DNA from 4 places in the Streptomyces sp. NPDC030995 genome. Region 1 is predicted to be linked to each of the others. Evidence: riboswitches for the same ligand, from Rfam matches in the RefSeq annotation. Region 1 holds a riboswitch; each other region holds the start of a gene.

The links. A riboswitch is a leader RNA that binds a small molecule or an ion and turns the genes downstream of it on or off. The one in region 1 is predicted to bind cobalamin.
Region 2: it holds a riboswitch for cobalamin, as region 1 does, so the genes downstream of both, metE (5-methyltetrahydropteroyltriglutamate--homocysteine S-methyltransferase) here and ACZ45T_RS03090 (ribonucleoside-diphosphate reductase subunit alpha) in region 1, are expected to answer to the same signal.
Region 3: it holds a riboswitch for cobalamin, as region 1 does, so the genes downstream of both, ACZ45T_RS12010 (ABC transporter substrate-binding protein) here and ACZ45T_RS03090 (ribonucleoside-diphosphate reductase subunit alpha) in region 1, are expected to answer to the same signal.
Region 4: it holds a riboswitch for cobalamin, as region 1 does, so the genes downstream of both, ACZ45T_RS17795 (ABC transporter substrate-binding protein) here and ACZ45T_RS03090 (ribonucleoside-diphosphate reductase subunit alpha) in region 1, are expected to answer to the same signal.

What each region holds. Positions count from the first base shown of each region.
Region 1 is NZ_JBVIFS010000001.1:612,562-619,861, reverse strand. It holds gene ACZ45T_RS03105 (carbon starvation CstA family protein) at 1-491, shown strand, start outside; gene ACZ45T_RS03100 (CstA-like transporter-associated (seleno)protein) at 488-685, shown strand; gene ACZ45T_RS03095 (GNAT family N-acetyltransferase) at 769-1,281, shown strand; cobalamin riboswitch at 1,322-1,453, shown strand; gene ACZ45T_RS03090 (ribonucleoside-diphosphate reductase subunit alpha) at 1,597-3,984, shown strand; gene ACZ45T_RS03085 (ribonucleotide-diphosphate reductase subunit beta) at 3,984-5,000, shown strand; gene ACZ45T_RS03080 (hypothetical protein) at 5,075-5,302, opposite strand; gene ACZ45T_RS03075 (helix-turn-helix domain-containing protein) at 5,384-6,349, shown strand; gene def (peptide deformylase) at 6,397-7,032, opposite strand; gene ACZ45T_RS03065 (tetratricopeptide repeat protein) at 7,116-7,300, opposite strand, start outside.
Region 2 is NZ_JBVIFS010000020.1:102,204-109,503, reverse strand. It holds gene ACZ45T_RS26740 (benzoate/H(+) symporter BenE family transporter) at 1-211, opposite strand, end outside; gene ACZ45T_RS26735 (helix-turn-helix domain-containing protein) at 305-823, opposite strand; gene ACZ45T_RS26730 (YbaK/EbsC family protein) at 945-1,436, shown strand; gene metE (5-methyltetrahydropteroyltriglutamate--homocysteine S-methyltransferase) at 1,508-3,865, opposite strand; cobalamin riboswitch at 4,035-4,259, opposite strand; gene ACZ45T_RS26720 (3-hydroxybutyryl-CoA dehydrogenase) at 4,430-5,329, opposite strand; gene aceB (malate synthase A) at 5,326-6,930, opposite strand; gene aceA (isocitrate lyase) at 7,023-7,300, opposite strand, start outside.
Region 3 is NZ_JBVIFS010000006.1:17,736-25,035, forward strand. It holds gene ACZ45T_RS11990 (N,N-dimethylformamidase beta subunit family domain-containing protein) at 1-416, shown strand, start outside; gene ACZ45T_RS11995 (VOC family protein) at 576-959, shown strand; gene ACZ45T_RS12000 (ABC transporter ATP-binding protein) at 950-1,732, opposite strand; gene ACZ45T_RS12005 (FecCD family ABC transporter permease) at 1,729-2,763, opposite strand; gene ACZ45T_RS12010 (ABC transporter substrate-binding protein) at 2,760-3,755, opposite strand; cobalamin riboswitch at 3,801-3,940, opposite strand; tRNA gene ACZ45T_RS12015 (tRNA-Trp) at 4,041-4,117, opposite strand; gene ACZ45T_RS12020 (DUF4352 domain-containing protein) at 4,301-4,804, shown strand; gene ACZ45T_RS12025 (serine/threonine-protein kinase) at 4,838-6,463, opposite strand; gene ACZ45T_RS12030 (glycoside hydrolase family 18 protein) at 6,676-7,300, shown strand, end outside.
Region 4 is NZ_JBVIFS010000010.1:153,837-161,136, reverse strand. It holds gene ACZ45T_RS17805 (SAV_2336 N-terminal domain-related protein) at 1-1,775, shown strand, start outside; gene ACZ45T_RS17800 (serine/threonine-protein kinase) at 2,344-4,026, opposite strand; cobalamin riboswitch at 4,363-4,547, shown strand; gene ACZ45T_RS17795 (ABC transporter substrate-binding protein) at 4,776-6,011, shown strand; gene ACZ45T_RS17790 (FecCD family ABC transporter permease) at 6,008-7,129, shown strand; gene ACZ45T_RS17785 (ABC transporter ATP-binding protein) at 7,126-7,300, shown strand, end outside.

The DNA.
Region 1 (7,300 bases):
TCGCCCTGGCCGTCTGCACCACCCTGCTGGTGAAGTCCGGCCGGCTCAAGTGGGCGTGGGTGACGGCCGTTCCGCTGGCGTGGGACGTGGCCGTGACGCTCACCGCCAGCTACCAGAAGATCTTCTCCGACAACCCGAAGATCGGCTTCTTCGCCCAGCGCAGCACCTACCAGGACGGAATCGACGCCGGAAAGGTGCTCAAGCCCGCGAAGAACATGGACGAGATGCACACCGTGGTCACCAACGCCACGGTGGACGGGGTCCTGTCCGTGGTCTTCGCCCTGCTGATCATCATCGTGCTGCTGGACGCCGCCCGCACCTGCCTGAAGGCCGTCCGCAAGCCCGAGTCGGTCACCCTCGCCGAGGTCCCGTGGACGGAGTCGAAGATCATCGCCCCGGCCGGGCTGATCGCGACCGCCGAGGAGAAGGCGGAGCTCGCCGCGGCGGGCCTCGACTCGGGCGGCGGACGGCTCAAGGAGCCCGTGGCGTGAGCACCGTACGGGACGTGCTGGCCAGGGCCCGGTTCTACGTACGGGAGTTCTCCGGGGAGGCGGCGTACGACCGCTACGCGGCCCACGCCCGCTCCCACGACCCGGACGCGCCGGTCATGACCCGGCGCGCGTTCGAACGCGCCCGCACGGACGCGCGCGAGGCCGACCCCCGCGAGGGCTTCGGCTGCTGCTGAGCCACACCGCTGCCGCAAGGGCCGCCGCGTCTCCCCCGGGAAATGCGGCGGCCCTTCGCGTCAGCTGTTGCAGACTCGACGGCATGGACATCGTGATCAGGACAGCCACCCCGGACGACTACGAGGAACTGGGCGACATCACCGCGCAGGCGTACCTCGACGACGGACTCCTGGACGACAACACGGACGACTCCTACGAGCGGGCGCTGCGCGATGTCGCCGGCCGGGCGGCCGACGCCGAGGTACTGGTGGCCACGCTGGGCGGCGCCCTGCTCGGCGGGGTGACCTTCGCGCCGCCCGGCAGCCGCATGGCCGACATCGCCGGGCCGGACGAGGCCGAATTCCGGATGCTGACCGTTGCCCGCGCCGGGCGTGGCCGGGGCGCGGGCGAAGCCCTCGTGCGGGCCTGCATCGAGCGGGCCCGGGCCATCGAAGGAGTGAGTCGTCTGGTGCTCTCCACCCAGGCGCAGAGTCCCGCCGCGCACCGGATCTACGAGCGGCTGGGCTTCGTCCGGATCCCCGAGCGGGACTGGTCCCCCGTCCCCTCAGTGCCGCTGCTGGCCTACGCGTTGGAGCTGCGCGTACCACAGCAGTAGCAGTCCGACACAACATGTGGGGGGTCGCGCAACGGCAGCCCCCCACATGTATGCTCATGGCTGCTGTCGCCGCAGGGGAATCCGGTGTGAATCCGGAACTGTCCCGCAACGGTATGAAGTGTCCGCCTACCGGACACCAAGTCCGAGGACCTGCCGACAGCGCGCCCGGGTCGACCGAACCGGGTGCCGACACGTCCGGGCCTCGCGGTTGGGCCGGTGGACGCCATGCGGCACGTCGCGTTCCCGCGCGCCCGCATGCGCCCGCTCGCGCCCCGCTCCGCCGATGACCGGGCCGAGCGAGGGAGAGCTCCCGCCGTGACCATCGCGCCTTCCGCACCGCGCGCCGAGTCCACTTCTGGCGACAACACCGAGGGCCCGGGGGCCACGCTGCTGCGTACCCTCACCGAACTGACGGCGGACCTCCCCGACACCGACCCCGGCCGGGTCGCCGCCGCCGCACTGCGCGGCCGCAGCGCCGCCGCGGACGACGCCGAACTGCGCGGCCTGGCCACCGAGGCCGCCGCCGGCCTGATCTCCGAGGACCCGGCGTACTCCAAGCTCGCCGCCCGGCTGCTGACGCTGGCCGTCCGCGACGAGGCCGCCGGCCAGGGCTCCACCTCCTTCTCCGCCTCCGTCGCGGTCGGCCACCGCGAGGGGCTCATCGCCGACCGCACCGCGCAGTTCGTGACGACCCACGCGGCCCGCCTGGACGCGCTGGTCGAGCACACCCTCGCCGAGGGCGCCGACGACCGTTTCGGCTTCTTCGGTCTGCGCACCCTGCACAGCCGCTACCTGCTGCGCCACCCGATCACCCGCCAGGTCATCGAGACCCCGCAGTTCTTCATGCTGCGCGTGGCCTGTGGCCTCGCCGCGGACGAGTCGGTCCCTGCCGTCGAGGAAGTGGCCTCGCTGTACCGGCTGATGAGCCGCCTCGACTACCTGCCGTCCTCCCCCACGCTCTTCAACTCCGGCACCCGGCACCCGCAGATGTCCTCCTGCTACCTGCTGGACTCCCCGCTGGACGAGCTGGACTCGATCTACGACCGCTACCACCAGGTCGCGCGCCTGTCGAAGCACGCCGGCGGCATCGGCCTCTCGTACTCCCGCATCCGCGCCCGCGGTTCGCTGATCCGCGGCACCAACGGCCACTCCAACGGCATCGTGCCGTTCCTGAAGACCCTCGACGCCTCCGTCGCCGCCGTGAACCAGGGCGGCCGCCGCAAGGGCGCCGCCGCCGTCTACCTGGAGACCTGGCACGCGGACATCGAGGAGTTCCTGGAGCTCCGCGACAACACCGGTGAGGACCAGCGCCGTACGCACAACCTGAACCTCGCCCACTGGGTCCCGGACGAGTTCATGCGCCGCGTGAACGCCGACGCCGACTGGTCGCTGTTCTCCCCGGCCGACGTGCCCGAGCTGGTCGACCTGTGGGGCGACGCGTTCGACGCCGCCTACCGCAAGGCCGAGGCGGACGGCCTGGCCCGCAAGACCATGCCCGCCCGTGACCTGTACGGCCGGATGATGCGCACCCTCGCGCAGACCGGCCAGGGCTGGATGACCTTCAAGGACGCCTCCAACCGCACGGCGAACCAGACCGCCGAGCCGGGCACGGTCGTGCACTCCTCGAACCTGTGCACCGAGATCATCGAGGTCACCAACGACGGCGAGACGGCCGTCTGCAACCTCGGCTCGGTCAACCTGGGCGCGTTCGTCGTGGACGGCGAGATCGACTGGGAGCGGATCGACGAGACCGTCCGCACCGCCGTCACCTTCCTCGACCGCGTGGTGGACATCAACTTCTACCCGACCGAGCAGGCGGGCCGCTCCAACGCCCGCTGGCGCCCGGTCGGCCTGGGCGCCATGGGCCTCCAGGACGTCTTCTTCAAGCTGAAGCTGCCCTTCGACTCCCCCGAGGCGAAGGCCCTGTCCACCAAGCTCTCCGAGCGCATCATGCTGGCCGCGTACGAGGCCTCCTGCGACCTCGCCGAGCGCAGCGGCCCGCTGCCGGCCTGGGAGCAGACCCGCACCGCGCGCGGCGTCCTGCACCCGGACCACTACGACGTGGAGCTGAACTGGCCGGAGCGCTGGGACGCGCTGCGCGCCCGCGTCGCCGAGAGCGGCATGCGCAACTCCCTGCTCCTCGCCATCGCCCCGACGGCCACGATCGCCTCGATCGCCGGTGTGTACGAGTGCATCGAGCCGCAGGTCTCCAACCTCTTCAAGCGCGAGACGCTCAGCGGCGAGTTCCTCCAGGTCAACGGCTACCTGGTGGAGGAGCTGAAGCGGCTCGGCGTGTGGGACGCCCAGACCCGTGAGGCGCTGCGAGACTCCAGCGGCTCGGTCCAGGGCTTCGGCTGGATCCCGGCCGAGGTGCGCGAGCTGTACCGCACGGCGTGGGAGATCCCGCAGCGCGGTCTGATCGACATGGCGGCGGCCCGTACGCCGTTCCTCGACCAGTCGCAGTCGCTGAACCTGTTCCTGGAGACGCCCACCATCGGCAAGCTCAGCTCGATGTACGCGTACGCCTGGAAGCAGGGCCTGAAGACCACGTACTACCTGCGCTCGCGCCCCGCGACGAAGATCGCCCGCGCCGCGTCCGGCTCGGCCGTCCCGGCGGCCGCCACGCCGCTCCCGCAGGCCGTCGACGCCGACGCGCTGGCCTGCTCCCTTGAGAACCCCGAGTCTTGCGAGGCCTGCCAGTAATGAGCTCCAACGAGAAGAAGAACCTCCTGGACCCGGGCTTCGAGCTCACGCTCCGCCCCATGCGCTACCCGGACTTCTACGAGCGCTACCGGGACGCGATCAAGAACACGTGGACGGTGGAAGAGGTCGACCTCCACTCGGACGTCGCCGACCTCGCGAAGCTGACGCCGGCCGAGCAGCACATGATCGGCCGTCTGGTCGCGTTCTTCGCGACGGGCGACTCGATCGTCTCGAACAACCTGGTGCTGACGCTCTACAAGCACATCAACTCCCCGGAGGCGCGCCTGTACCTGTCGCGCCAGCTGTTCGAGGAGGCCGTGCACGTCCAGTTCTATCTGACGCTGCTCGACACCTACCTGCCCGACCCGGACGACCGCGCGGCCGCTTTCGACGCGGTCGAGGAGATCCCCTCCATCCGCGAGAAGGCGCAGTTCTGCTTCCGCTGGATGGACTCCGTCGAGAAGATCGACCGGCTGGAGACGCAGGCCGACCGCCGCCGCTTCCTGCTGAACCTGATCTGCTTCGCGGCGTGCATCGAGGGCCTGTTCTTCTACGGCGCCTTCGCGTACGTGTACTGGTTCCGCTCGCGCGGCCTGCTGCACGGCCTGGCGACGGGCACCAACTGGGTGTTCCGCGACGAGACCATGCACATGAACTTCGCCTTCGAGGTCGTGGACACGGTCCGCAAGGAGGAGCCGGAGCTCTTCGACGACGCCCTCCAGCAGCAGGTCACCGACATGCTGAAGGAGGCCGTGGAGGCCGAGCTGCAGTTCGGCCGCGACCTGTGCGGTGACGGCCTGCCGGGCATGAACACCGAGTCGATGCGCGAGTACCTGGAGTGCGTCGCGGACCAGCGCCTGGTCCGTCTCGGCTTCCCGCCGGTGTACGGCTCGCAGAACCCGTTCTCCTTCATGGAGCTGCAGGGCGTCCAGGAGCTGACGAACTTCTTCGAGCGCCGTCCGTCGGCCTACCAGGTCGCGGTCGAGGGCACGGTCGACCTGGACGAGGACTTCTAGTCCGGGCCACGGCGCGGAGCGTCTGCTGATCGCGGGCCCGGCGGGTGAGAGATCACCTGCCGGGCCTTCGTCTTTCACTTGCCGGACGCGTGGCGCAGGGCGATGCGGGCCGGACCCGGGCGGAGCTGCCGACGCGGATGCGGATGCGGATGCGGATGGCCGTACCGGATGAGCTGCTCGCGCTGCTGGGCGGCGCGCAGCTGCCGGTCGATCCGGCGGTCGCGGACGATGCCGTAGAGCGCCGGGCCGAGCAGGAGTGCGGCGACGGCGAGGACGGTGAGGTAGTTCAGGAAGCTGTTCATGAGTCCACTCTCGCCGGGGCGACCAACATCAAACAGTGGCAGGACTGTCATGAAGCAGCGAATTACTGCCACACTGGAGGCATGCTGACCAATGTGGCGGTGGCGCTCGTCGACGGAGTGGCGCCCTTCGAGTTCGGAATCTTCTGCGAGGTCTTCGGGATCGACCGCAGCGAGCAGGGCCTGCCGGTGTACGACTTCGCCGTGTGCGCGGCCGAGGAAGGGCCCCTGACCATGGCCGACGTCGGTTTCGCCGTCGCTCCCGCGCACGGCCTGGAGCGGCTGGAGGAGGCGGACCTGATCTGCCTGCCCGCCGACCGGCAGGCGCCCGTACGGGTGTACCCGGAGCCCTTCCTCGACGCCCTGCGGCGGGCCGTGGACCGGGGGGCGCGCGTGCTCAGTGTCTGCAGCGGCGCCTTCGTGCTCGGCGCGGCGGGGCTGCTGGACGGCCGGCACTGCACCACGCACTGGATGCACGCCCCGGCCCTGGCCCGGCGCTTCCCGCGGGCGCTGGTCGACCCGGACGTGCTCTACGTCGACGAGGGCCCGGTGATCACCTCGGCCGGCACCGCCTCGGGCATCGACGCCTGCCTGCACGTGGTGCGCCAGGAGCACGGCGCCGAGGTGGCCAACACCATCGCGCGGCGGATGGTCGTACCGCCCCACCGGGACGGCGGGCAGGCCCAGTACATCCAGCGGCCGCTGCCGCGCACGGCCTGCGACACGGTGGGCGAGGTGATCGCCTGGATGGCCCGCCACCTGGAGGACGAGATCACCGTCGAGCACCTGGCGGAGCGCGCGCACATGTCCCCGCGGACCTTCGCCCGCCGCTTCCTCCAGGAGACCGGCACCACCCCGTACCAGTGGGTGCTGCGCCAGCGGGTGCTGCTCGCCCAGGAGCTGCTGGAGTCCACCGACGACACGGTGGACGCGATCGCCGGCCGCTGCGGCTTCGGCAACGCGGCCGCCCTGCGCCACCACTTCCTGCGGACCCTGGGCACCACGCCGAATTCCTTCAGGCGCGCCTTCCGGGGCCCGCAGGCGGCGTAGGACCACGCGTTTCCGGGTTACGCGTCACTGCGCATTACTCCGCGCAACTACGCGTTGGGGACGGTCTCGTAGCGCGGGGTGCCCTCTTCCATCTGGCGCAGGGCGTCCTTGCGGTCCCGCTTCGAGAGCCGGTCGATGTACAGGTAGCCGTACAGGTGGTCGGTCTCGTGCTGGAGGCAGCGGGCGAAGTAGCCGGTGCCTCGCACCTTGATCGGGTTGCCCTGCGCGTCCTGGCCCTCGACCTCGGCGTAGTCCGGGCGGGCCAGCGAGGCGTAGGCCGTCGGGACCGACAGGCAGCCCTCGTTGGAGTCGTCCAGCACGCGCGCACCCGCCGGCAGCTCGACGAGCTTGGGGTTGACCACGACACCCGTGTGGCGCTTGCCGTCGTCGTCCGGGCAGTCGTAGACGAAGACCTTGGCGTCCACGCCGATCTGGTTCGCGGCCAGGCCCACGCCCTCCGCGGCCTTCTGGCTGGCGAACATGTCGTCGATCAGCTGCGCCAGTTCGTCGCCGAACTCGGTGACGTCCTTGCACTCCCGGTGCAGGACCGGGTTGCCGACGACGGTGATCGGGCGGGCGGTGCCGCGCTCACGGTGGGCGAGCTCGCGCTCGGCGCAGTCCTCCGTGTCCACGACGTACCCGTCGTTCACGATCTCGACAACCTCGTTCTCCTGCTGCGACATGTCCGCCGTACGCCTTCCGTAAGTACCGGTCACCGATGGTCGCCGATGGCCACCGATGTGCCCGTACAGCCTACGGCCAAGGCTCAGCAGACTTCTTCGAGATCCCGCCACTCGCGGGTGTCCGGGCTGTCCGCGACCCAGCCGTCGAGCAGTCCCCGCACCAGTCCGGCGGGGGCCGCGATACCGCATTCGCGCTCGGGCACCCACAGGGATCCGGAGCCGGCCGTGCGGTGCCCCAGCGGTCCGGGATGCCCCGGCTCGCTGTGGT
Region 2 (7,300 bases), on a different contig from region 1:
GGGCCTTGTACCGCAGGGACAGGCCTATGCAGGTGACCCCCATGCCGACCCCGAGGGCCAGCATCCACGAGGTGAGCTCCCGCGGCCCCGCACCTGCCGCTCGGGCGGCGGTGAAGACGATCGCGGCGGAACTGGTGACTCCCACCAGCACCGCGATCAGACCCGCCAGGACAGCGGTGGCCGACGTTGCTCTGCGTAACTTCTGATCCATCTCACTCACCGGGCCGATTGTTGCCAGCGCTTCTCGCCTGGGGCAACCCGCATCCCACGATCCGAGATCGGTTCGCCGGAGCCGGTTTGAATGTCACTGTGGGTAGCGCACGATCAGGAGCGCCTCGACGTCTCCGGAGGGTGCCTGGTACAGGTGCGGGACGTCGGCGGGCCAACTTCCGTGCATGCCGGGGCCGATCAGGGCGGGCGCGGAGAGCGCGCCGGCGCGTGCGGTCCCGGCGAGGACGATGAGGTGCTCGATCGTGCCGGCGGTGTGAGCGGCGGACTCCTGGCTCGTGCCGGCGCGGATGCGCACCCGGTAGGTCTCCGAGACCGAGTCGCCGGCCTCGAACCGCTCGATGAGGACGGCGTCGACAGCGTCACCGGAGATCGTGGCGGGAGACGCGAGATCGAGCAGCGCGGCGCTCAGGGGCACCTTGAGCGCCGTCGTCAGGGCGTAGAGCGTTTCCAGTGTGGGGTTGCGCCGACCGCCCTCGAGTTCGGAGAGCGTCCCCTTGCCGATGCTGGATCTGCGAGCCAGTTCCGACAGCGACACCCCCTGCGCTTCGCGCAACTCCCGCACACGCAAGCCGACGCGGGCGGCCAGATCCATGGTGTTCCTTCTCCTCGCCGGGGGTCGGTTGCTCCCACGCCCCGAGTGGATCTATCGTTCCACAAACAGAACGTTCCGTCTATGGAACGCATGCAGGTGCCACTTTGCACGAAGGAGTCACATGACGCCCCAGGAAGGCACGTCCCTGCCCGTTCGCAGCATGGAGGTGGCCCGCGCCCTCGCCGCGGCCGGCATCACGGGCGAGGTGCGCGAGCTCACGGAGTCGACGCGCACGGCCGCCGAGGCCGCCGCGGCCCTGGGATGCGATGTGGGCGCGATCGCCAACAGCCTCGTGTTCATCTCCGACGACGAGCCCGTCCTGGTCCTGACCAGCGGCCGGCACAAGGTGGACGCCACGGCGCTTGCCGCCCGGTGGGGACGCGGCAAGCTCCGGCGCGCCACCCCGGAACAGGTACGCGGGGCCACCGGTCAGGCGATCGGGGGCGTGGCTCCCGCCGGCCACCCCCGGCCGCTGCCCACGGTGGTCGACGAGGCCCTGACCGACTACCCCCGGCTCTGGGCGGCCGCGGGAACTCCCCGCACCGTCTTCCCGACCACCGCGGGCGAACTCCTCCACCTCACGGGCGGGATCCTGCTCCCCGTCGGCCCATGACCGGGCGTTCCGGCGCGTGATCCGTTCGGGCCGGAACGGGGGGTACGGAGTCGTTCCGGCCCGAACGGGCGTCAGGCGCCCTGCGAGACTTCCGAGCGCACCTGGCGGGCCGCTGCGACGAGGTGCTCCAGGGAGGCCCTCGTCTCGGCCCAGCCGCGGGTCTTCAGGCCGCAGTCGGGGTTGACCCAGAGCCGCTCGGCGGGGATCGCCTCAAGTCCCTTGCGGAGCAGGGCCGCCGCTTCCCCGGCCGAGGGGACGCGCGGAGAGTGGATGTCCCAGACGCCGGGGCCGACCTCGCGCGGGTAGCCGGCGCCGGCGAGCTCGTCGGCGACCTGCATGTGCGAGCGGGCCGCCTCCAGGCTGATGACGTCGGCGTCGAGGTTCTCGATGGCTTCGACGATGTCGCCGAACTCGGCGTAGCACATGTGGGTGTGGATCTGGGTGTCCGGGCGCACGCCGCTGGTGGTGAGGCGGAAGGATTCGGTGGCCCAGGCCAGGTAGTCGGCGTGGTCCGCGGCACGGAGCGGCAGCGTTTCGCGCAGGGCGGGCTCGTCGACCTGGATGACGGAGGTGCCGGCCGCCTCCAGGTCGGTCACCTCGTCCCGGAGCGCCAGGGCGACCTGGCGGGCGGTGTCGGCGAGCGGCTGGTCATCGCGGACGAAGGACCAGGCGAGCATGGTGACGGGGCCGGTGAGCATGCCCTTGACCGGCTTGGGCGTCTGCGACTGGGCGTACGTCGTCCAGCGCACCGTCATCGGATCGGGCCGCGAGATGTCCCCGGCCAGGACCGGCGGGCGTACGTAGCGGGTGCCGTAGGACTGGACCCAGCCGTGCTGGGTGGCCAGGTATCCGGTGAGCTGCTCGGCGAAGTACTGGACCATGTCGTTGCGTTCGGGCTCGCCGTGCACGAGGACGTCGATGCCGGTCTTCTCCTGGAAGGCGAGGACCTCGCGGATCTCCGCCTCGATGCGCTCCTCGTAGGCGGCCGTGGCGATGCGTCCCGCGCGCAGGTCGGCGCGGGCGGTCCGAAGGTCCGTGGTCTGCGGGAAGGAGCCGATGGTCGTGGTGGGGAGCACCGGAAGACCGAGGTGGGCGCGCTGGGCGGCGGACCGCTCGGTGTAGTGCTGCGAGCGGCGGCCGTCGGCGTCGGTGATCGCCGCGGTCCTGGCCCGGACCGCCGGGTCGTGCGTGAGGGCGGAGTTGGCGCGGGAGGCGAGGTCCGCGCGGTTGGCGGCGAGTTCGGCGGCGATGGTGTCGGTGCCCTGGGACAGGCCGCGGGCGAGGGTGGTGATCTCGGCGGTCTTCTGACGGGCGAAGGCGAGCCAGCGGCGGACCTGCGGGTCGATGTCGCGCTCGGCGGCGGCGTCCAGCGGGACGTGCAGGAGCGAGCAGGAGGCGGCGACGTCGACCCGGTCCGCGAGGCCGAGGAGGGTGGCCAGGGTGGCCAGGGACTTCTCGTGGTCGTTGATCCAGATGTTGCGGCCGTTCACGACGCCGGCGACCAGGCGCTTGCCGGGCAGGCCCCCGATGGCGGCGAGGTCGGCGAGGTTGGCGGCGGCGCGGTCGGTGAAGTCGAGGGCGAGTCCGTCGACCGGGGCCTTGGCCAGGACGGGCAGGGCCTCGCCGAGCCGGTCGAAGTAGGACGCGATCAGGAGCTTGGGCCGGTCGGTGAGGGCGCCCAGTTCGCGGTAGGCGCGGGCGGCGGCGTTCAGTTCGGCCGGGGTGCGGTCCTGGACGAGGGCGGGCTCGTCGAGCTGGACCCAGTCGGCTCCGGCGGCGCGGAGCTCGGCCAGTACCTCGGCGTAGACGGGCAGCAGCCGGTCGAGCAGGGTGAGCGGCACGAAGTCCGCGGCGACACCGGGTGCGGGCTTGGCGAGGAGCAGGTAGGTGACCGGTCCGACCAGCACGGGGCGGGCGGTGTGCCCCAGGGCGAGCGCTTCGCGCAGCTCGGCGACCTGCTTGGCGGGATGCGCCGTGAACCGGGTGTCGGGGCCGAGCTCGGGGACGAGGTAGTGGTAGTTGGTGTCGAACCACTTGGTCATCTCCAGCGGGGCCACGTCCTGGGTGCCGCGCGCCATGGCGAAGTAGCCGTCGAGCGGATCGGCGTCCACCGCGGCGCGGTGGCGCTCCGGGACGGCGCCGAGCATGACGCTGGTGTCGAGGACGTGGTCGTAGTACGAGAAGTCGCCGCTGGGCACCTCGTGGATGCCGGCGTCGGCGAGCTGACTCCAGTTCGAGCGGCGCAGGTCCGCCGCGGTCTCCCGGAGGGCGTCGGCGGTGACGCGGCCCTTCCAGAAGCCCTCGACGGCCTTCTTCAGTTCCCGGTTCCCGCCTTGCCGGGGGTAGCCGTGGACGGTGGCGCGTGCGGCCGCGGGTTCGGGTGTGGCAGCGGGTGCGGGAGCAGGTGCGGGTGCGGAATTGCTGGTCACGGGACTCTCCTTCGCGAGCGTGTCTCCATGGCCGGTGACCGGCCGGAGGCGCGAAGGGGTGACCAAGCGGGCGGACCGTGAACGCGCCCCGACAGGAACGCGCGGATGTCCGCCTCGCATGTACTCCCCCGGACCCGCCCACGAGGTCACCGGGATCCGTGCGCGATCGGTCGCGTACGGGCAACGGGCAGGTCTTCGGACTCGCGGGCACGCCTGCCGGTTTCCCGGCGGGCACCTACTGGCCGTCGCTTCCCAGGACCGGTTCCGGTCCCAGTGCTCATGACGGCGGTCGTTCCCGCTCACCGCTGCGGGGCAGTCCCGGATTCCCACCGGGTTCCCTCTTACGACGCATCCCGCCTGGCGGACGGGGCGAACCAGCTGCACCGGCCACCCTAGGCCCGCGTCGCGCCGGACGGGTAGCACGGCTCACATCCCGGACGGTGATCTGGGACACGCGGACGGTGAACGCCCAAGGCAGCAAGGCGCGGAGTGGCTCACCAGGCCACTGCGCGCCTCGCTCACACCGCTACGGGCCCCTCATGCCCTGCGGCTCGCCGGAGCCCCTCAGCCCCGGCCGTACGTGTGGAACCCGCGGCCGGCCTTCCGGCCGAGCAGCCCCGCCTGGACCATCCGCCGGAGCAGCGGTGGCGGGGCGTACAGCGGTTCCTTGAACTCGTCGTAGAGGGATTGCGCGATGGCGGCGACGGTGTCGAGCCCGATGAGGTCGGCCAGCTTGAGCGGGCCCATGGGATGGGCGCAGCCCAGCTCCATGCCCGCGTCGATGTCGGCCGCGGTGGCGAAGCCGGATTCGGCCATCCGGACGGCCGAGAGGAGGTAGGGGATCAGGAGGGCGTTGACGACGAAGCCGGACCGGTCCTGGGAGCGGATCGCGGTCTTGCCCAGGGTGTCGTGGACGAAGGTCTCGACGGCGGTGGCGGTGTCCGCCGAGGTGTGCAGGGAGGTCACCACCTCCACCAGGGGGAGGACGGGAACGGGGTTGAAGAAGTGGAGGCCGATGACCCTGTCGGCGCGGCGGGTTGCCATGCCCAGACGCATGACGGGGATGGCGGAGGTGTTCGTGGCTAGGATCGCCCCCGGGTCCTCGACGATCTTGTCGAGTGCGGTGAAGACCTCGGTCTTGGCCTCGGGGTTCTCGGTCACCGCTTCGATGACGAGCTGCCGGTCGGCGAGGTAGTCCAGGTCGCCGGTGAACAGCAGCCGGGCCAGTGCGTCCTCGGCCGAGAGCCGGTCGAGCTTGCCGCGCTGCACCGCGCGCTCCAGTGACGTCGCGACGCGCTCACGGGCCGCACGGGCGGCGGTCGCGTCGGCCTCGGCGACGACCGTGTCCAGGCCGGCCCGGGCACAGACCTCGGCGATGCCCGCGCCCATCTGGCCTCCGCCGACGACGCCCACCCGCCGGATGGCGCCGGGCAGCAGGGGGCCGGGCTGCAGGGGGCCGCTCATGACCGCACCTGCGCGGCGGCGACGGTGCGGCGGACGAGGTGCCGGGAGTAGGCGTCCGGGGTGAAGAAGGCGGGCAAGTGCGTGGCCAGGGCGGTACGTTCGAACACCTCGCGGGCCTCCGCGGCCAGGGCGCCCGGGTCCTCCTCGGCCAACGCCGCGCACTCGGCGTCCAGCAGGCGGGTGACGGTGGCCCGGTCCACACTGCCGTGGCGGAGCCACTGCCAGATCTGGACGCGGGCGATCTCGGCGGTCGCGGCGTCCTCCATCAGCCCGTACAGGGCGACGGCGCCGCTGCCGCGCAGCCAGGCGTCGAAGTAGCGCAGTGCGACGGCGACGTTGACGCGCAGGCCCTCCGCGGTCGGGGGTGCGGCGATCCGCCGGACGGACAGCAGGTCGGCCGGTTCCACGTGGACGTCCTCGCGCGTGCGCTCCAGCTGGTGGGGCCGCTCGCCCAGGACGCCGTCGAAGACCTCGCGGCAGACGGGAACCAGCCCGGGGTGGGCGACCCAGGAGCCGTCGAAGCCGTCCTCGGCCTCGCGTTCCTTGTCGAGGCGGATCTCGGCGAGGGCGGCGGCGTTGGCCCCGGTGTCCCGGCTGGGGACGTGGGCGGCCATGCCGCCGATGGCGTGGGCGCCGCGCTTGTGGCAGGTGCGGACGAGGAGTTCGGTGTAGGCGCGCATGAACGGTGCGGTCATCGTGACCTTGGCCCGGTCCGGAAGATGGAAGTCCGTGCGGTGGCCGAAGGTCTTGATCAGGCTGAAGAGGTAGTCCCAGCGGCCGGCGTTCAACCCCGCGCTGTGCTCGCGCAGTTCGTGGAGGATCTCCTCCATCTCGAACGCGGCGGTGATCGTCTCGATGAGGACGGTGGCGCGGACGGTGCCGCGCGGGATGCCGAGCAGCTCCTGGGCGAGGAGGAACACGTCGTTCCACAGGCGGGCCTCGTAGCTGTTCTCCAGCTTGGGGAGGTAGAAGTACGGGCCGTGCCCGGCGTCGATCTGCCGCCTCGCGCAGTGGAAGAAGTACAGCCCGAAGTCGACGAGGGAGGCGGACACGGGGCGCCCGTCGATCTCCAGGTGTTCCTCGGTCAGGTGCCAGCCACGTGGCCGGACCATGATGGTCGCGACCTGCGCGCCGAGGCGGTACTCCTTGCCCTCGGGGGTGGTGAAGTCGATGCGCCGCTCGATGGCGTCGAGCAGGTTCAGCTGGCCGCCGATGACATTGTCCCAGGTGGGCGCTGTGGCGTCCTCGAAGTCCGCCATCCAGACGCGGGCACCGGAGTTGAGGGCGTTGACGGTCATGCGGCGCTCGGGGGGCCCGGTGATCTCCACCCTGCGGTCGGTGAGTCCGGGACCGGGGGGAGCGACCCGCCAGTCGGGGTCGTCGCGCACGGCACGGGTGGCGAGCGGGAAGGCGAGCGGCTTGCCGTCGGCCAGGTGGCCGGAGCGGCGGTGCCGCTCCTTGAGGATCTCCCGACGGCGGCCGGCGAAGGCCGCGTCGAGTCGGCCGATGAACTCCAGGGCCTGGGGGGTCAGGATCTCCTCATGGCGCTCACCCGGTGCGCCGAGAACCCGGACACTGCTGGTCAGGGGCTTCAGGGACATGCGGTTCTCCTCAGCGGGGCGGTGGGTGCCCGACGGGGACGGCCGGCGGGCACCCACCCGGAATCCGGTCGGCGGGGCCGTTCGAGGACGGGTTAGTGGAACTGCTCTTCCTCGGTGGAGCCGGCGAGCGCGGTGGTGGAGGAGGCCGGGTTGACGGCGGTGGAGACCAGGTCGAAGTACCCGGTGCCGACCTCGCGCTGGTGCTTCACGGCGGTGAACCCGTGCTCCTGGGCCGCGAATTCGCGCTCCTGGAGGTCGACGTAGGCGGTCATGCCGTGTTCGGCGTAGCCGCGGGCCAGGTCGAACATGCCGTGGTTGAGGGAGTGGAAGCCCGCCAGGGTGATGAACTGGAAGCGGTAGCCCATCGCGC
Region 3 (7,300 bases), on a different contig from region 1:
TGACCAGCCCCGGTCACTGGCTGTTCGAAGGCACCGGCGCACGGGCGGGCGACCGCTTCGCGCACCTGGTGGGGGTGGAATACGACAAGGTCAACACCGGTTTCCCGACGCCCCGGCCGATCGAGATACTGGCGCACTCCCCGGTGGTGTGCGAGGGCCGTCCCAGCCACCAGGACACGGCGTACTACACGGTGCCGAGCGGGGCGGGAGTCTTCGCGACCGGCACGATGCGGTGGGTGGAGGCCCTGGACGCGACGGGCGACGGCGGCAGCGGCGCCAATCACGGCCTGGACGCGCGGTCCGGGGCGCTGACCACGCGGGTGACGGAGAACCTGCTGCGGGTGTTCGCGGCGGGCCCGGCCGGCCGGACGCATCCGGCGCAGGACAACGTCAAAGCGGTGTACGGGAGTTCGTGACGGGCCGGGCACGGGCGGCCGGGCCGTTCCGGTCGACCGGAAGGGGGTGGACTTCGCGCGTGAGGGGTGCTTACGATCGTGATCACGGCATCGCGTGTCGGTCACCGGTTGGGTGAGGCATGGAGGTGCCCGTGATCTGCCTTTCGGAGGCATTCACCCATGTCTGTGCAACTGAACCACACGATCATCCACTCCCGTGACAACCGGGAGTCCGCCGAATTCCTGGCGCACATCCTGAATCTCCAGGTCGGGACCGAGTGGGGACCCTTCATCCCCGTCGAAACCAGCAACGGCGTGACCCTGGACTTCGCGACCATCCCGGCCGAGTCCATCACCGCGCAGCACTACGCGTTCCTCCTCTCCGAGGAGGAGTTCGACGTGGCGTTCGAGAAGATCCGTTCGGCTGGGGTCCCCTACTTCGCAGACCCGCACGGCAAGCACCCCGGCGAGATCAACCACAACGACGGGGGCCGCGGCGTCTACTTCACGGACCCCGCGGGGCACGGGATGGAGATCATCACACGTCCGTACGGCTACCAGTAGACGATGTTCGGCGCGCCCGTGTCCGGGCGGACCTGGATACGGGCGCGCACCCCGTACACCTCGGCCAGCAGTTCCTCGGTGAGGACCTCCTGCGGCGGCCCCGAGGCGGCGACCCGGCCGCCGGTCAGGACGTACAGCCGGTCGCAGAAGGCCGCGGCGAGGTTGAGGTCGTGCAGGACGAGCAGGCTGGTGGCGGGCTGGGAGCGGACCAGGGCCAGGACCTCCAGCTGGTAGCGGATGTCCAGGTGGTTGGTCGGCTCGTCGAGGGCGAGCAGGCCGGGGTCCTGGACGAGGGCGCGGGCCACCAGGGCGCGTTGGCGCTCGCCGCCGGAGAGCTCGTCGAAGCGGCGCTCGGCGAAAAGGCCCGTGCCCACGGTCTCCAGCGCCTCGGCGACGCGCCGCAGGTCGTCGGGGCCGTCCTGCTCCCAGAACCGCTTGTGCGGGCTGCGCCCCATGGCGACGACCTCGCGGACGGTCAGCCCGAAGGTGCCGCTCGCGTCCTGCGGTACGACCGCCACGCGCCGCGCCCGGTCCTTGACGGTGAGCGCGGCCGCGTCGCCGCCGTCCAGCAGGACCCGGCCGGCGGTGGGCCGCAGGGTGCCGTAGACGCAGCGGAGCAGGGTGGTCTTGCCACTGCCGTTGGGGCCGACCACACCCACCGTCTCGCCGGGCCGGGCGGTGAGGTCGACTCCGTGCAGCAGCGGGTGCCCGTCGATCTCGTAACGCACGGCCTCGACGGCGAGTTCCACCGGCCGCGCCGCTTTCCCGGTCATCCGGCGATCCCTTCGGTCCGGCTGGAGCGGCGCAGCATCCACAGGAAGAACGGCCCGCCGACGAGCGCGGTGACCACGCCGACCGGGATCTCCTCGGGCGCGGCGGCCGTACGGGCGAGCAGGTCGGCCAGGACCAGGAACACGGCTCCGCCCAGCGCGGCCACCGGCAGCAGCGCCCGGTGTCCGGCGCCGACGACCATCCGGGCGGCGTGCGGGACCATCAGCCCGACGAAGCCGATCGCCCCGCTGTAGGCGACGAGCACGCCGATGACGAGGGAGGTGAGGACGAAGACGGCGGCGCGGAATCGTCCCGTGTCCAGGCCCAGGGTGTGCGCGCCCTCCTCCCCGGCGAGGAGCAGGTCGAGCGGCCGGGCGAGGACCACGAGCAGTCCGGTGCCGACGAGCAGCGCCACGGAGGGCAGCGCCAGCTCGTCCCAGCGGGCCCCGCCGAGGCCGCCGAGGGTCCAGAAGAGGACGGAGCGGATCTGGTCGGGGTGCGCGGCGAGCACCAGGACGAGGCTGGTCAGCGCGGACAGGATGTACTGGACGGCGACCCCGGCCAGGATCAGCCGGCCGGTGGTCATGGTTCCGCCGCGCCGGGCCATCGCGTAGACGGCGACGAGCGCGCCCATCGAGCCCGCGAAGGCGGCGAGCGGCACACCCACCCCGCCGGCGAACCCGACGGCCCCCGCGCCGAACACGATCACCACCACGGCTCCCGCCGAGGCCCCGGAGGAGGCGCCGAGCAGGAAGGGGTCCGCGAGCTGATTGCGTACGAGCGCCTGCAGCACGGCGCCCGCCACCGCGAGCCCGGCGCCCACGACGGCCCCGAGGAGCACGCGCGGCATCCGGACGTCCCACACGATGGAGGCGAAGGCTCCGGTGCGCCGCTCGCCCGACAGACCGCCGAGGACGATGTCGGACACCCGGCCCGGGGCGATCCGTACGGGCCCCAGCGCCAGACCCGCGACGGCGGACGCGGCGAGCGCGCCGACGAGTACGAGGAGGACCGCGGCGGTACGGAGCCTCACGCGGCGTCGGGGTGGAGCTGGCGGCCCAGGGACTCGATGGCGTCGGCGACGCGCACGCCCAGGACGGCGGAGGAGAGCGGCAGGACGACGAACCGCCGGTTCTTGACGGCGGGAACCCCGGCGAGTGCCGGGTCGTTCAACAGTCGCTGCTTCTTGGCTTCGACGGTGGTGCCGCCGTAGTCGTAGATGAGGACGACCTCGGGCGCCCGCTCGATGACCTTCTCCCACGACACGTCACCGAAGGTGTCCTTGAGGTCGGCGAAGACGTTCGTCCCGCCGGAGAGGGAGACGATCTCGTTGCCGATGCCATTGCCTCCCGAGGTGGAGGCGGAGGCCTCGCCGGAGTCATAGACGAAGACGGACGGCCGGGGTTTGTCCTTGACCCGGGCGGTCACGGCGTCGATGCGGCGCTGCTCGTCCTCGACGAGCTTCGCGCCGCGCTCGGGCACGCCGAAGGTCCGCGCGACCTCGGTGATCTCGGTCTTGAGCTGGTCGAAGCCGACCCGCCCCTCGGAGCAGTACTCCACGTTGAGCCGGGAGTTGATGCCCGCCTTGGCGAGCCCCTCGCGGTCGCGGCCCTGCGCCTTGTCGAAGGCGCTGGCGTACCCCCCGTACACGAAGTCGGGGTCGGCGCCGAGCAGGATCTCCTTGGAGGGGTACTCCTTGGCCAGCACCTTGATCTTGTCGTAGGCGGGCCGGTAGAGCGGCAGCACGGCGTCGTCGAGATAGGCGGATCCGACGATCCGGTCGCCCAGCCCGAGGGCGAGCAGCAGCTCGGTGGAGTGCTGGTTCATGCTGACGGCGCGCTGGGGCGGGGCCTGATAGGTGCTGCTCACACCACAGTTGGTGAGGGTGTACGGGAACCCGGGCGCGGCGGCGGACTCCGTGGCCTCCCCGTGCTCCCGCGCGCCTGGTGAACCACTGCACGCGGCCAGGGGTATCAGAAGTGCGACAGGCAGGAATGCGCGCAAAACGGCGCGGGTACGCGACATGGCGAAGCCTCTCCGGGGGATCCGCGTCCCCTGGTCGACGTGAAGGACGAGCAGAGGCGGTGCGTCAGTGTCTGACTCCCGGTCTCCCGCGAGGGATGCCCGGTCACAGTGGCGGGACCGCACCGGAATCGCACCGGTTTCCTGTCCTGCACCGCCTGGGGTAACGCGACCCAGTCTGCCAGAGCGCGCGTCACCGGCTCCGGAAGGGGTCTGATGCACCGTCGGAACACCGAAGGCCCACGTCAGCAGGATCAACTGCTGATGTGGGCCTTCGTTCATTCCCTGTGGCAGGGGTAGCAGGATTTGAACCTACGACATCCGGTTTTGGAGACCGGCGCTCTGACCAGCTGAGCTACACCCCTTCGCTGGGACCAACCATGGCACGGCCGGGTCCGAAGATCCACTGTTTTTGGCTCGTGTCCGCCTCTCGAGACAGCGGACATGTCGAGCGGTCGATGCCCGGCAGGGTCGCGGGTCGCGGGTGGCGGGACCCGCGGGCACGGAGGATCGTGGGCAGGGCAGCCCGTGGATCGGGAGGTTCCGCCATGCCCCGAAGCCGAGCACCGGGCCGCTCGCGGAGCTTCCTCGCGGCGGTCGCGCTCCTCGTCCCCGCATTGCTGGCCGCAGCCCCCGGCGGATCGGGTGAGACGGTTTCCCTCGCCGGCAACGAGCCCGGGCAGCGGCTCGACGTCAGGCTCACGCAGGTGGTCGACCCGGCCGCCCCCGCGAGCTCCTCCACCCCCGAGCCCGGCGGCGCCGACCGGCTCGTCGCGGTGCGGCTCCACCTGGAGAACACCGGGACCGCCGTCTACAAGGACTCCCCCGCACCCTCCGCGCATCTGCTGGACACCACCGGGCAGCGGTTCACCGGGCTCAACCTCCCGACGACCGCCGGGCCGAACTTCCCCGACACCGTCACGCTCGACCCCGGTGGCACGACGGAGGGCTTCGTCAGCTTCCGGCTCCCCAAGGACGCCGGCCTGGCCGCGGTCCAGTTCGCCCTGAACGGCGGCCTGGCCGACGACGTGGGCCAGTGGAGCCTGCCGTAAGCCCCGTCGGGGCATCTTCGCGGGCCTGCGGTGTCAGGACGCGGGCCAGACCGTGATGTCCGCGGTCACCCACTTGGTCCAGTTCTTCAACTCCACGAGCGACTTGTTCTGGATCACGAACAGCGCGATGTCCCCCGACGGGTGCTTGATACAGAACTCGCTGCCGTTCGCCGCCCCGGCCAGCCCGAAGGATCGGGTGTCGACGTCCGTGAGGGCGGCCCGGCACACGTCGAGGGAGCCGTTCTGATCTTCGAACAGCTTGGTGATCACGCTTGCGTCGCTCTCCAGATCGCAGCCGGTCCTCTCGCAGTTCAGGCGGATGTCCCCGGTGCGGTCCTGGCGCTGAACCGGTTCCCTGAGGTCGGCCGAGTTCGTCACGTCCAGGCGCACCCCGGCGTACGGGACGGCCGTGGGCTGCTTCGACTCCTTGGGCGTGCTCGACGCCGATCCGGAGGCTCCCGCCGTCCCGCCGCCGGTCGCCGAGGCGGCGGATCCCGACGCCGAGCCCGCGGACGAGCCCGACGCCGACGGGGTCTTCTGGGCCGCCGGGGACCCGTCCCGGTCGCGCAGCAGCCTGCCCGCGTCGTCCATGAACCTCCAGGCCAGGCCCGAGAGCAGCAGTGCCGACGCCGCCACCGCCGCGGCGGTGATCAGCGCGGCGCGCCGCTTGCGCGCCCGCCGTTCCTCCGGCGCGGCCTGCGTCGGCGCAGGCCGGCGCCGGAGCAGCGGCGTCGTGCGCAGCGAGGTGGGATCCGGAACCGGAGCCGGTATCTCCACCTCCGGTCCCATCAGCTCGCGCCAGACGGCCGGACCACCGCCCGCGTCGGCGTCCGCCCCCAGCCGCTGCCTGCACCACGCCACGATATCCGCCGGGGTGGCCCGCTCCTTCGGATCGATGGCCAAGCACCGGGCGATCACCGGACGCAGCTGTTCCGGCAGGCGGGACAGGTCGGGCTCGGAGTGCACGATCCGGAACATCACGCTCAGTTGAGGGCCGTCTCCGTACAGCGCCTCGCCCAGCGCCGCGAACGCCGCCGTCTGGCCCAGCGTGAAGACGTCGCTGGCTGCCGTGACCTCGCCCGACGACACCTGCTCGGGCGCCATGTACTGCGGCGTGCCGATGGCGTTGCCCGTCCCGGTGGCCGCGGTGACGCCCGATGCCAGCGAGATCCCGAAGTCGATGACCCGGGGCCCGTCCGCGGCCAGGAGCACGTTCGACGGCTTCAGGTCCCGGTGCACGATGCCCGCGCCGTGGACGGCCTGGAGTGCCTCGGCCACCCCCGCCATCAGCCACAGCACCGCCGGCACCGGCAGCGGTCCGCGCCGGGCGACGGCCTGCGACAGTGAAGGCCCGGGCACGTACAGGGTGGCCAGCCAGGGCGGCGTCCCGTCCGCCTCGGCGTCGATCAGCTCGGCGGTGTACGCCCCCTTGACCCGGCGGGCCGCTTCGACCTCCCGGCGGAACCGCCGCCGGAACGCCGGGTCCTCGGCCAGTTCCGGCCGTACGACCTTGATCGCCACAGGGCGGCCACCGCGGGTGTGCGACAGGTAGACCCGGCCCATGCCACCGGCGCCCAGCCGAGCCGCGAGGCGGTAGCCGGCCACGGTCGGCGGATCCTCCGCCAGCAGTGGCTGGAACACCTCGGTCGTGCTGTTCATCGGTCTCCCCCGATTTCCTGATCAACCGATGAGTTGATCCGCATCACCCTAAGCGTCGGCCGGGGGCGGGAATCAGCCGGGGAGCCGACTTCCGCCCGCCCCCTTGACCACCCTGGTCCAGACCAATAGTTTCCGGCATGCACAGCGCACGCGCTCACGCCTCACTCCCGCATCCGCATCCGCATCCGCATCCGCATCCGCAAAGGAAGCCCATGCGCCGCAGCATGCTCGGCAGGCTGGCCGTCGCCGCCTGTTCCCTCTCCCTGCTGACCGCCTTCGCGCCCGCCTCCGGCGCGGACGGCGACCGGGTGGCGGGCGGACCCGACCGCTCGTACCGGAAGGTCGGCTACTTCACCCAGTGGGGCGTCTACGGACGGGACTTCCAAGTCCAAGACCTCGAGGCGAACGGCACCGCCGGCAAGCTCACCCACATCAACTACGCCTTCGGCAACGTCAGCCCGCAGGGCACGTGCTTCACCGGGAACGTGCCCGGCGAGGCCGACGCCTGGGCCGACTACGTGCGCCCGCTCGACGCCGAGAACTCCGTCGACGGGGTCGCCGACACCTGGGAGCAGCCGCTCGCCGGAAACTTCAACCAACTGCGCGAGCTCAAGGCCAGGCACCCGGGCCTCAAGGTGCTGATCTCGCTGGGGGGCTGGAGCTGGTCCACCCACTTCTCGGACGCCGCGCTGACCCCCGCCTCCCGCAAGGCCTTCGTCGAGTCCTGCATCGACCTCTACATCAAGGGCAATCTGCCGCAGGACGGCACGCGCGGCGGCGCGGGCGCGGCCGCCGGCCTGTTCGACGGCATCGACCTCGACTGGGAGTGGCCCGGCT
Region 4 (7,300 bases), on a different contig from region 1:
GACGCAGGCCCCACCCGTCCGGCGACGAGCTGCTCCTTGCCGATGACAAGGTCATGGACCGCCGCGTGCTCCTGCGGGTCCACCCGCACCCGGCGCCAGACGGATTCCTGGCGCGCGTGGACAGGCAGCGGAGCATCACCCACCCGCACTTCGTTCGGATCCACGGCGGCCTGGAACTCGACGGCCGCTGCGCGGTGGTCCTTGCCGTCCTCCCCGGCACCACTCTGCGCGACCTGCTCTTCAGCCGGCCGGAGGGTCTGGACGCCGAGCCTGCCATGGAGTGGGCCGGGATGCTGTGCTCGGCGGTCGTCGCCCTGCACGACGCCGGGTTCGTGCACGGACGGATCCGGGCGGACCGCGTCATGCTGTCCGAGCGGGGCGAGCCTCTCCTGACCGATGCCGCCCCGTCCCTCGACGGCCACCGGATCGAGGACGACCTGTACGACCTGGGGCGGCTGCTGTACGAACTGGCGACCGGCCGCCCCCTGCAGGACGGCGCCGCTCCGCTGTCGCCCCGCGAGGTCAGGCAGGACGTGCCGTTCACACTCGAGCAGGTCGTGCTGGGGCTGCTCTCTGCCTACGACGCGCACCGCCGTGACGCCGTGCGGCGAATGGCCGACACGAGCGCCGCGGGCGGCGGAAGTCCAGAGTCGACGACTGCGGCGTTCCGCCGCCCGAACTACCGTGTGCTCGGCCCGGTCAAGGCCTGGTTCGACTCCCTGCCGGAGACGGACGCGCTGATTCTGGCCCGGCTGCTGCTTGCCCGGGGCGACTGGGTGCCGGTCGACGATCTCCGTGACACTCCCCCGGATCCCCTCACGGAGGACGACCTGCTGGACCGGCTCGCCCGGCTCATCGCCGACGGTCACCCCATCGAGGGCGCCGAGGGCGGGGCCCGGATCGTCCTGAACGGCGGACACTTCGACCTGGCCCACGCCGAGAAGCTCCTGTCGGGCGCGGGAACGGCGGCGAGGAACGGCGACCGTGAGACGAGCGCACGGCTCTTCCGGGCCGCCCGGCTTCTGCTGCGGGAGGAGCCGCTGGCGGGGCTGCGAGGCTCCTGGGCCGAGGCCCAGCGGGGGAAGCTCCTGGCGCTGTACGAGAGCCGGGCGGAGGAGCTGGCCGGGGTCCTGGAACCGCAATCCGCGGGGTCGCGGATGCGGATCCACGTCTCCGAGGGCGGTGACGCGTCGGACAGCGATGTCTTCATGGGCCACCTTCAGGCCCTGCGAACCGAGACCGGGAGCCTTCTCACCGACTACGGGCCCGTGCAGGCCGTGTGGAGGGTGGTCCAGGTGGCCGAGCGGCTCTGGGCGCCCCTCCCCGGCGGTGGGCCGGCCACCGTGCACATCGCGCTGGCCGGGGAGGAAACCGACGAGGCGGTCCTCGACGAGATCGCCGCGGCGCTGCCCGCGGACGGGCGGCCACGGCGGCGCGTGCTGCTCGCCTATCCTCGCTGGGTCCATGAGCCGAACGGCTCCCGCCTGCCGACCACGCAGGTACCGGGGCACGACCGCTGGGTGTGGCTGGAGGTGGCCGCCGAGCCCTTCCTGGCCATGCCACCGCGCGAAGGCCGCGGCGGCTTCCTCGGCCGACTGTTCGGCAGCTCGTCGGGCGGCGGCCGACCGTCCGCCCAGGGACTCGGGCCGAAAGACGGGGCCGACGGCCCGGCGTCGGGAAGCGCGCAACCCCCGCCAGGGACCATCCCGCCTTCGGGAACCGCCAAGCCCCCACCGGGGACTACCCCGCCCCCGGACGGAAGCGCCCCGGCCTAGGCCGTCTCTTTCGGATCTTGCCGGGCCCGCGATGTCTGGCAAGATCCGAAAGAGACGGCCTAGTCGTACGTCGCGCTTTAGGAGCCGATCACCTGGCCGGCTGCCCGTCAGGGGGCGTGGCGGGCAGCCGGCCGGATCCGGTGACATCCGTCTTGCGCACTCCGAAGTCCGGTCCCGAATCAGATCCCCACGAACTTGTCGTCCTGCACCCGCTGACCACCTTGCTGGAGCTGCCACGCCGCCACTCAGGCCGATTTCCGGGTGTCGCGCGCAGGTCGTACGTCACGCCCTGCAACTGACTGCCTCCCGCACTCGGACAGCCGCCAACCCCGTCTTGCCGAACATCTGCAGCAAGTGTCACGCCTGCGGCAGAGGCGGCAGAGCGTTATCCGCGAGGACCGCTTCCACTAGTGCCGTGGCCGGAAAGGTTTGCCGGGGCACGGCGTCCGGTGCGGTACATCGCAAGGCGGAGGGTCGCGGCTCGTACTGGACGTACCAGCGCGGTCCGACAACGCGGCGAGGTGCCGTGCCGGGGGCCGTGACCCGGCAAACCTTTCCGGCCACGGCACTAGCAGCGGGCCAGTGTGCCGCTCTCCCGGGTGAGGTGGGTGCTGGACATCCAGCCTTCGGTGTTCGTGCCCTCGGCACGGGCGTAGATCCACTTGTTGCCATGGGCGTTGGTGATGTAGCAGTGGTAATAGACCTTCACGCCGGTCTTGACCACGGACACGTAGCCGCACTCCGCGTACGGCCCGGTGTAGAGGTGGGAGTTGTCGAGCAGGTAGCCGTAGCCGTTGCTGCGGTTCTCGTGACTCCAGCCGGTGCAGGCCGTCGACACCGGGGTGGGCTCCTTCACCGTGGAACTGGGCTTGGTCACCGGAGAGGCGGACGGGCTCACGGCCGGCTTGGCACCGTTGTTGCCGGGCGTCGTCGTGGGACCTGTCTTGTTCGCCGAGGGAGACGGCTGCGAAGAGGCGCCCGGAGCAACGGAGGACGACGGGCCGCTGCCCGCCGGGGAGCTGACGTCGGGCGGCGTCGCCCGCGCACCGTCCGCGGTCGTGCCGCCCTCTTGGCCGGTCAGCGCGTAGGTGATTCCGCCGCCTGCGGCGAGGAGTACGGCGGCGGCCACCGATGCGATGAGGGTGCGGCTGCCGCTCCGTGCGCGACGGGCTGCGGCGCGGCTCGCTTCGACAGTGGGGACTCCAGCGGGGCCCGCGACCGGCGCACCGGGCTGTGGAAGCGTCGGCGGCAGGTTGGGCTGCGGGTGGCCGGCAGGCTGAGGCTGAGGCTGAGGCTGCGGGAACATCGGGGGGCCGAACCCGGGAGGCGGTGCGACGGCAGCCGCAGCCCCGGGAACCACCGTGGCGGCGGGAGTCGGGCCCTCGGACACCGTCCGGCCCGAGGCGACGCGCTCCAGCATGCCGCGCGCCTGGTCTGCGGTGGGCCGGTCCTCCGGTTCCTTCGCCATCAGCGCCTGGAGCACCGGCGCGAGTGGTCCAGCCCGGCGGGGCTCCGGCAGTGGATCGGTGACGATGGCCGACAACGTGGACCACGCGGAAGTGCGGCGGAACGGCGAAGTGCCCTCCACGGCCGCGTAGAGCGTCATGCCGAGCGACCAGATGTCCGACGCGGGCCCGGGCTCCCTGCCTTGCGCGCGCTCCGGCGGCAGGTAGTCGAGAGAGCCGATGATGTCACCGCTGCGGGTCAGCTTGGCCATGGCGTCGTCGTCGGAGGCTTCCATGGTGGCGATGCCGAAATCGGTGAGTACGACCCTCCCGCCGTGCTCCATCAGCACGTTGGCGGGCTTGACGTCCCGATGCAGTACGCCGACCCGGTGCGCGGCGTCGAGCGCGTCCATCAGCTTGGCGCCGATCGCCGCGGCCTCGTGCGGCTCCAGCGGGCCACGCTCCGTCAACACGTCGTCGAGCGAGGGCCCGTCGACGAATTCCATGACGATGACCGGCAGACCCTGCTCCTCGGTCACGTCGTGCACGGTGACCACGCCGCCATGCCTAATACGGGCGGCGGCCTGCGCCTCCCGCTGCATCCGGGTCCGCAGATCGGCAAGTTCGGACGCGGAGGCGTCGTTGAAGGCACGCAGGACCTTGACGGCGACCTCTCGGTTCAGCAGTTCGTCCACCGCCCGGGCGACCACTCCCATACCGCCGCGCCCGACCATGGAGGTCACCCGGTAACGCCCCCCGAGCACCTTGCCTATCAGCTCTCCGCCCTTCCCTTCCCCCGCCTTCACCGCACGCTCCGTTCCATCGCTTCCATCGCTGTTCGCCATCGATCAGCCGGCGGCCTCAAGGGTAGAGGCAGGAGCGTGGAGGGGTTGCGGCGGCCGAAATCAGCGACACTGGATGCCGTATGCGTCATGGCATCGGGCTCTCGTCTCGGTACCACCACACAGGCTCACATCCAGGCGACCGTGCACCGAGCTGACGTCGCACTCCGCGGCCAACACCCGACAGTCGGGCGGACACACTGCCACAGGCCCAGGGATACGACGCCCTCGAAGTCGACTCTCGTCAGAGTGGGCCCTGTTGTGGTTCGTCGCACAGCTGTGGGGCTGGCGTCGCCGTATCGGCTTCTGGGATGCTTCGGTCCGTCAAGCGACGGCGGAACGAGGAAGCCGGTGAGATTCCGGCACGGTACCGCCACTGTGTAGGGGGAGCGACTCCGCCATGGCCACCGCCCGTCAAGGGGTGGGAAGGCCGGAGAAGCGTTGATCCCGAGTCAGGAGACTCACGCCGTCGCACCTCGATGTACGGGGCGGATTTCCCCAGGAGAGGCGGTGGCACTCGTGTGCCTGCGTACTTGTGTGAGCTTTGCGCTGCCGGTTGCCCATGGGAGCCGGCCGGACCGGCCTGATTCCCGGGCCCGCTCCCTCGGACTCTGAAGAGCCTTCTCCCGCCACGGAGTTCCCCTCCCGTACAGCCGCATCACGTGCGCCGGTTGCCGGTGCGCGTTTCTCTACGCATGTCACCAGGAGTCACCTTGTCCGTACGATCAGCCATGCCCAGCCGCCGTCCGGCCGCCGCGGCGGCGTTTCTCGCCCTCGCGCTCGCACTCACCGCGTGCGGTGACGGCGGCGCGGACCGGCCCGCCGACTCAAAGGCCGCGGCGGGTGACGGCTGCATCACCGATTTCGACCCGGGCAAGGACTACTTCCCGGTCAAGTCGGCGGTGAAGCACGCCAAGAACTTCACGCTCCGGTACGAGAAGAGCTACCAGGTCCTCACCGTGAACGAGCCGTACCCCAAGGGCAAGCCCGAGTCGTACGTGCTGGTCAAGTGCGGTGCCCCCAAGCCGAAGCCGACCGGCGACCTGGCGGGTGCCCCGCAGATCACCACCCCCGTCAAGAGCCTGTACTCGGCCTCGACCACGCACCTGCCCCTGCTGACCGAGACCGGCACCCTGGACGTGCTGACCGGCGTGGCGAACGCCTCCAACATCAGCTCGGCCGAGGTGACCGAGCGGGTGAAGGCGGGCAAGGTCATCGAGTACGCCAAGGACCGCACCCTCAACGCCGAGACGGTCATCGGCGCCAAGCCGGACGTGCTGATGACCCAGGGCACCGACGATCCCCAGTACCCCAAGCTGCGCCAGGCCGGCATCGCCGTCGTCGCCAACGCCGAGTGGCTGGAATCGAGCCCGCTCGGCCGCGCCGAGTGGGTCAAGGCGATGGCCGCGCTCACCGGCGCGGAGAAGCGCGCGGGCGAGGTCTTCGACACCATCGAGGGCGACTACCAGAAGGTCGCCACCAAGGCCGCCGAGACGGTCAAGGCGGGCAGGCCCGTCCAGGTGCTGCCCGGCACCATGTACCAGGGCACCTGGAACATGGCTCCCGGCGGTGGTTACGCCGGCAAGCTGATCAAGGATGCCGGCGGCACCTACCCGTGGGCGGACGAACCCGGCACCGGCAACCTCCAGCTGAACTTCGAGGCCGTGTACGCCAAGGGCGGCGAGGCACCCGTATGGCTGGTCGGCCAGCAGTGGAAGACCACCGCCGACGCGGTGAAGGCCGACAGCCGGTACGGCGAGCTGAAGGCCGTCACCGCCGGTGAGGTCTGGACGAACACCAAGGCGCAAGGCCCCGGCGGCGGCAACGACTACTTCGAGCGCGGCGTGCTGCGCCCGGACCTGGTCCTCGCCGACCTCTTCGCCCTGCTCCACCCCGACCAGGCTCAGGGCCACGACTTCACCTTCTACACCAAGGTCTCCAAGGCGTGACGACCCGGACGATCGTCACCGCGGCCGCCACGTCGGCCCGTGCCCCGGACGGGACTCCGGACGCGCCGCGGCCCGGGCGGCGCAGGCGCCTCGCAGTCGTCGGCGCGCTCGCGGCCGGCGCAGCCGCGCTGTTCGTGCTCACCATCGCGACCGGCTCGCACCAGGTGCCCCTCGCGGAGGTGGTACGCGTCCTGTTCGGCGGTACCAGTGCCGACCCGAGGTGGGCCGTGATCGTCGAGGAGGTGCGGTTGCCGCGCGCGCTGACCGCCACTGCCGTCGGAGCCGCCCTCGCCGTCGCCGGAGTACAGATGCAGACGCTGTTCCGCAACGCGCTGGCCGACCCGTTCTCCCTCGGGGTGAGTTCGGGCGCCAGCATGGGCGTCGCCGCGGTCGTGGTCGGTACCGGCGGGGTGGCCGGCAGCTTCACCGGGAACCTGGCCGGGCTGGGACGCCTGGGCGTGGTGCTGGCCGCGTCCCTCGGCGCCGGTTGCGTACTGGCCCTCGTACTGCTGCTCTCACGGTGGGTGCGGTCGGCCGTCACCCTGCTCGTCATCGGCGTCATGATCGGCTCGGCAGCCACGGCGGCGGTCAGCGTGATGCTGGTGTACGCCCAGCCCGAACGCTCCCAGCAGTTCGTCATGTGGGGTCTGGGCAGTTTCAGCGCCACGACCTGGCCCGACCTCAAAGTGATGCTGCCCGTGATCGGCGGGGGTCTGCTGGCTGCCCTGCTCACCGCCAAGCGCCTCAACGCGCTGCTGCTCGGCGAGGACTACGCCCGCACCATGGGGCTGAACGTACGGCGCAGCCGCGATCTCGCGCTGCTCGGCACCTCGCTGCTGGCGGGCGCGGCGACGGCCTTCTGCGGCCCGGTCGCCTTCCTCGGGCTCGCCGTCCCGCATCTGACGCGGGTGGCCCTCGGGACGTCCGACCACCGCGCGCTGATTCCGGCGTCGATGCTCGCGGGCGCGTTCCTCGCCCTGGCGTGCGCGCTGCTGAGCCAGCCGCCCGGGATGGACTCGGTGCTGCCGCTGAACGCGATCACCTCGCTGTTCGGCGCCCCGGTGGTCATCGCGTTTCTGATCCGCAGCCGCCGCGGCATACAAGGAGTGACCTCGTGACAGGCACAACAGGTCTGCCGGATACGGTGGAAGCCGCGGCCGCCTCTCCCCCGCGGACCGCTCACGGGACGACCGACGAAAGCCCTACGCGTGGCCTGGCCACCGAAGGACTCGCCGTCGGATACCGCACCCGGTCTCTGAGAGGGCGGGGCAGTGGGCGGGGCGGTGAGC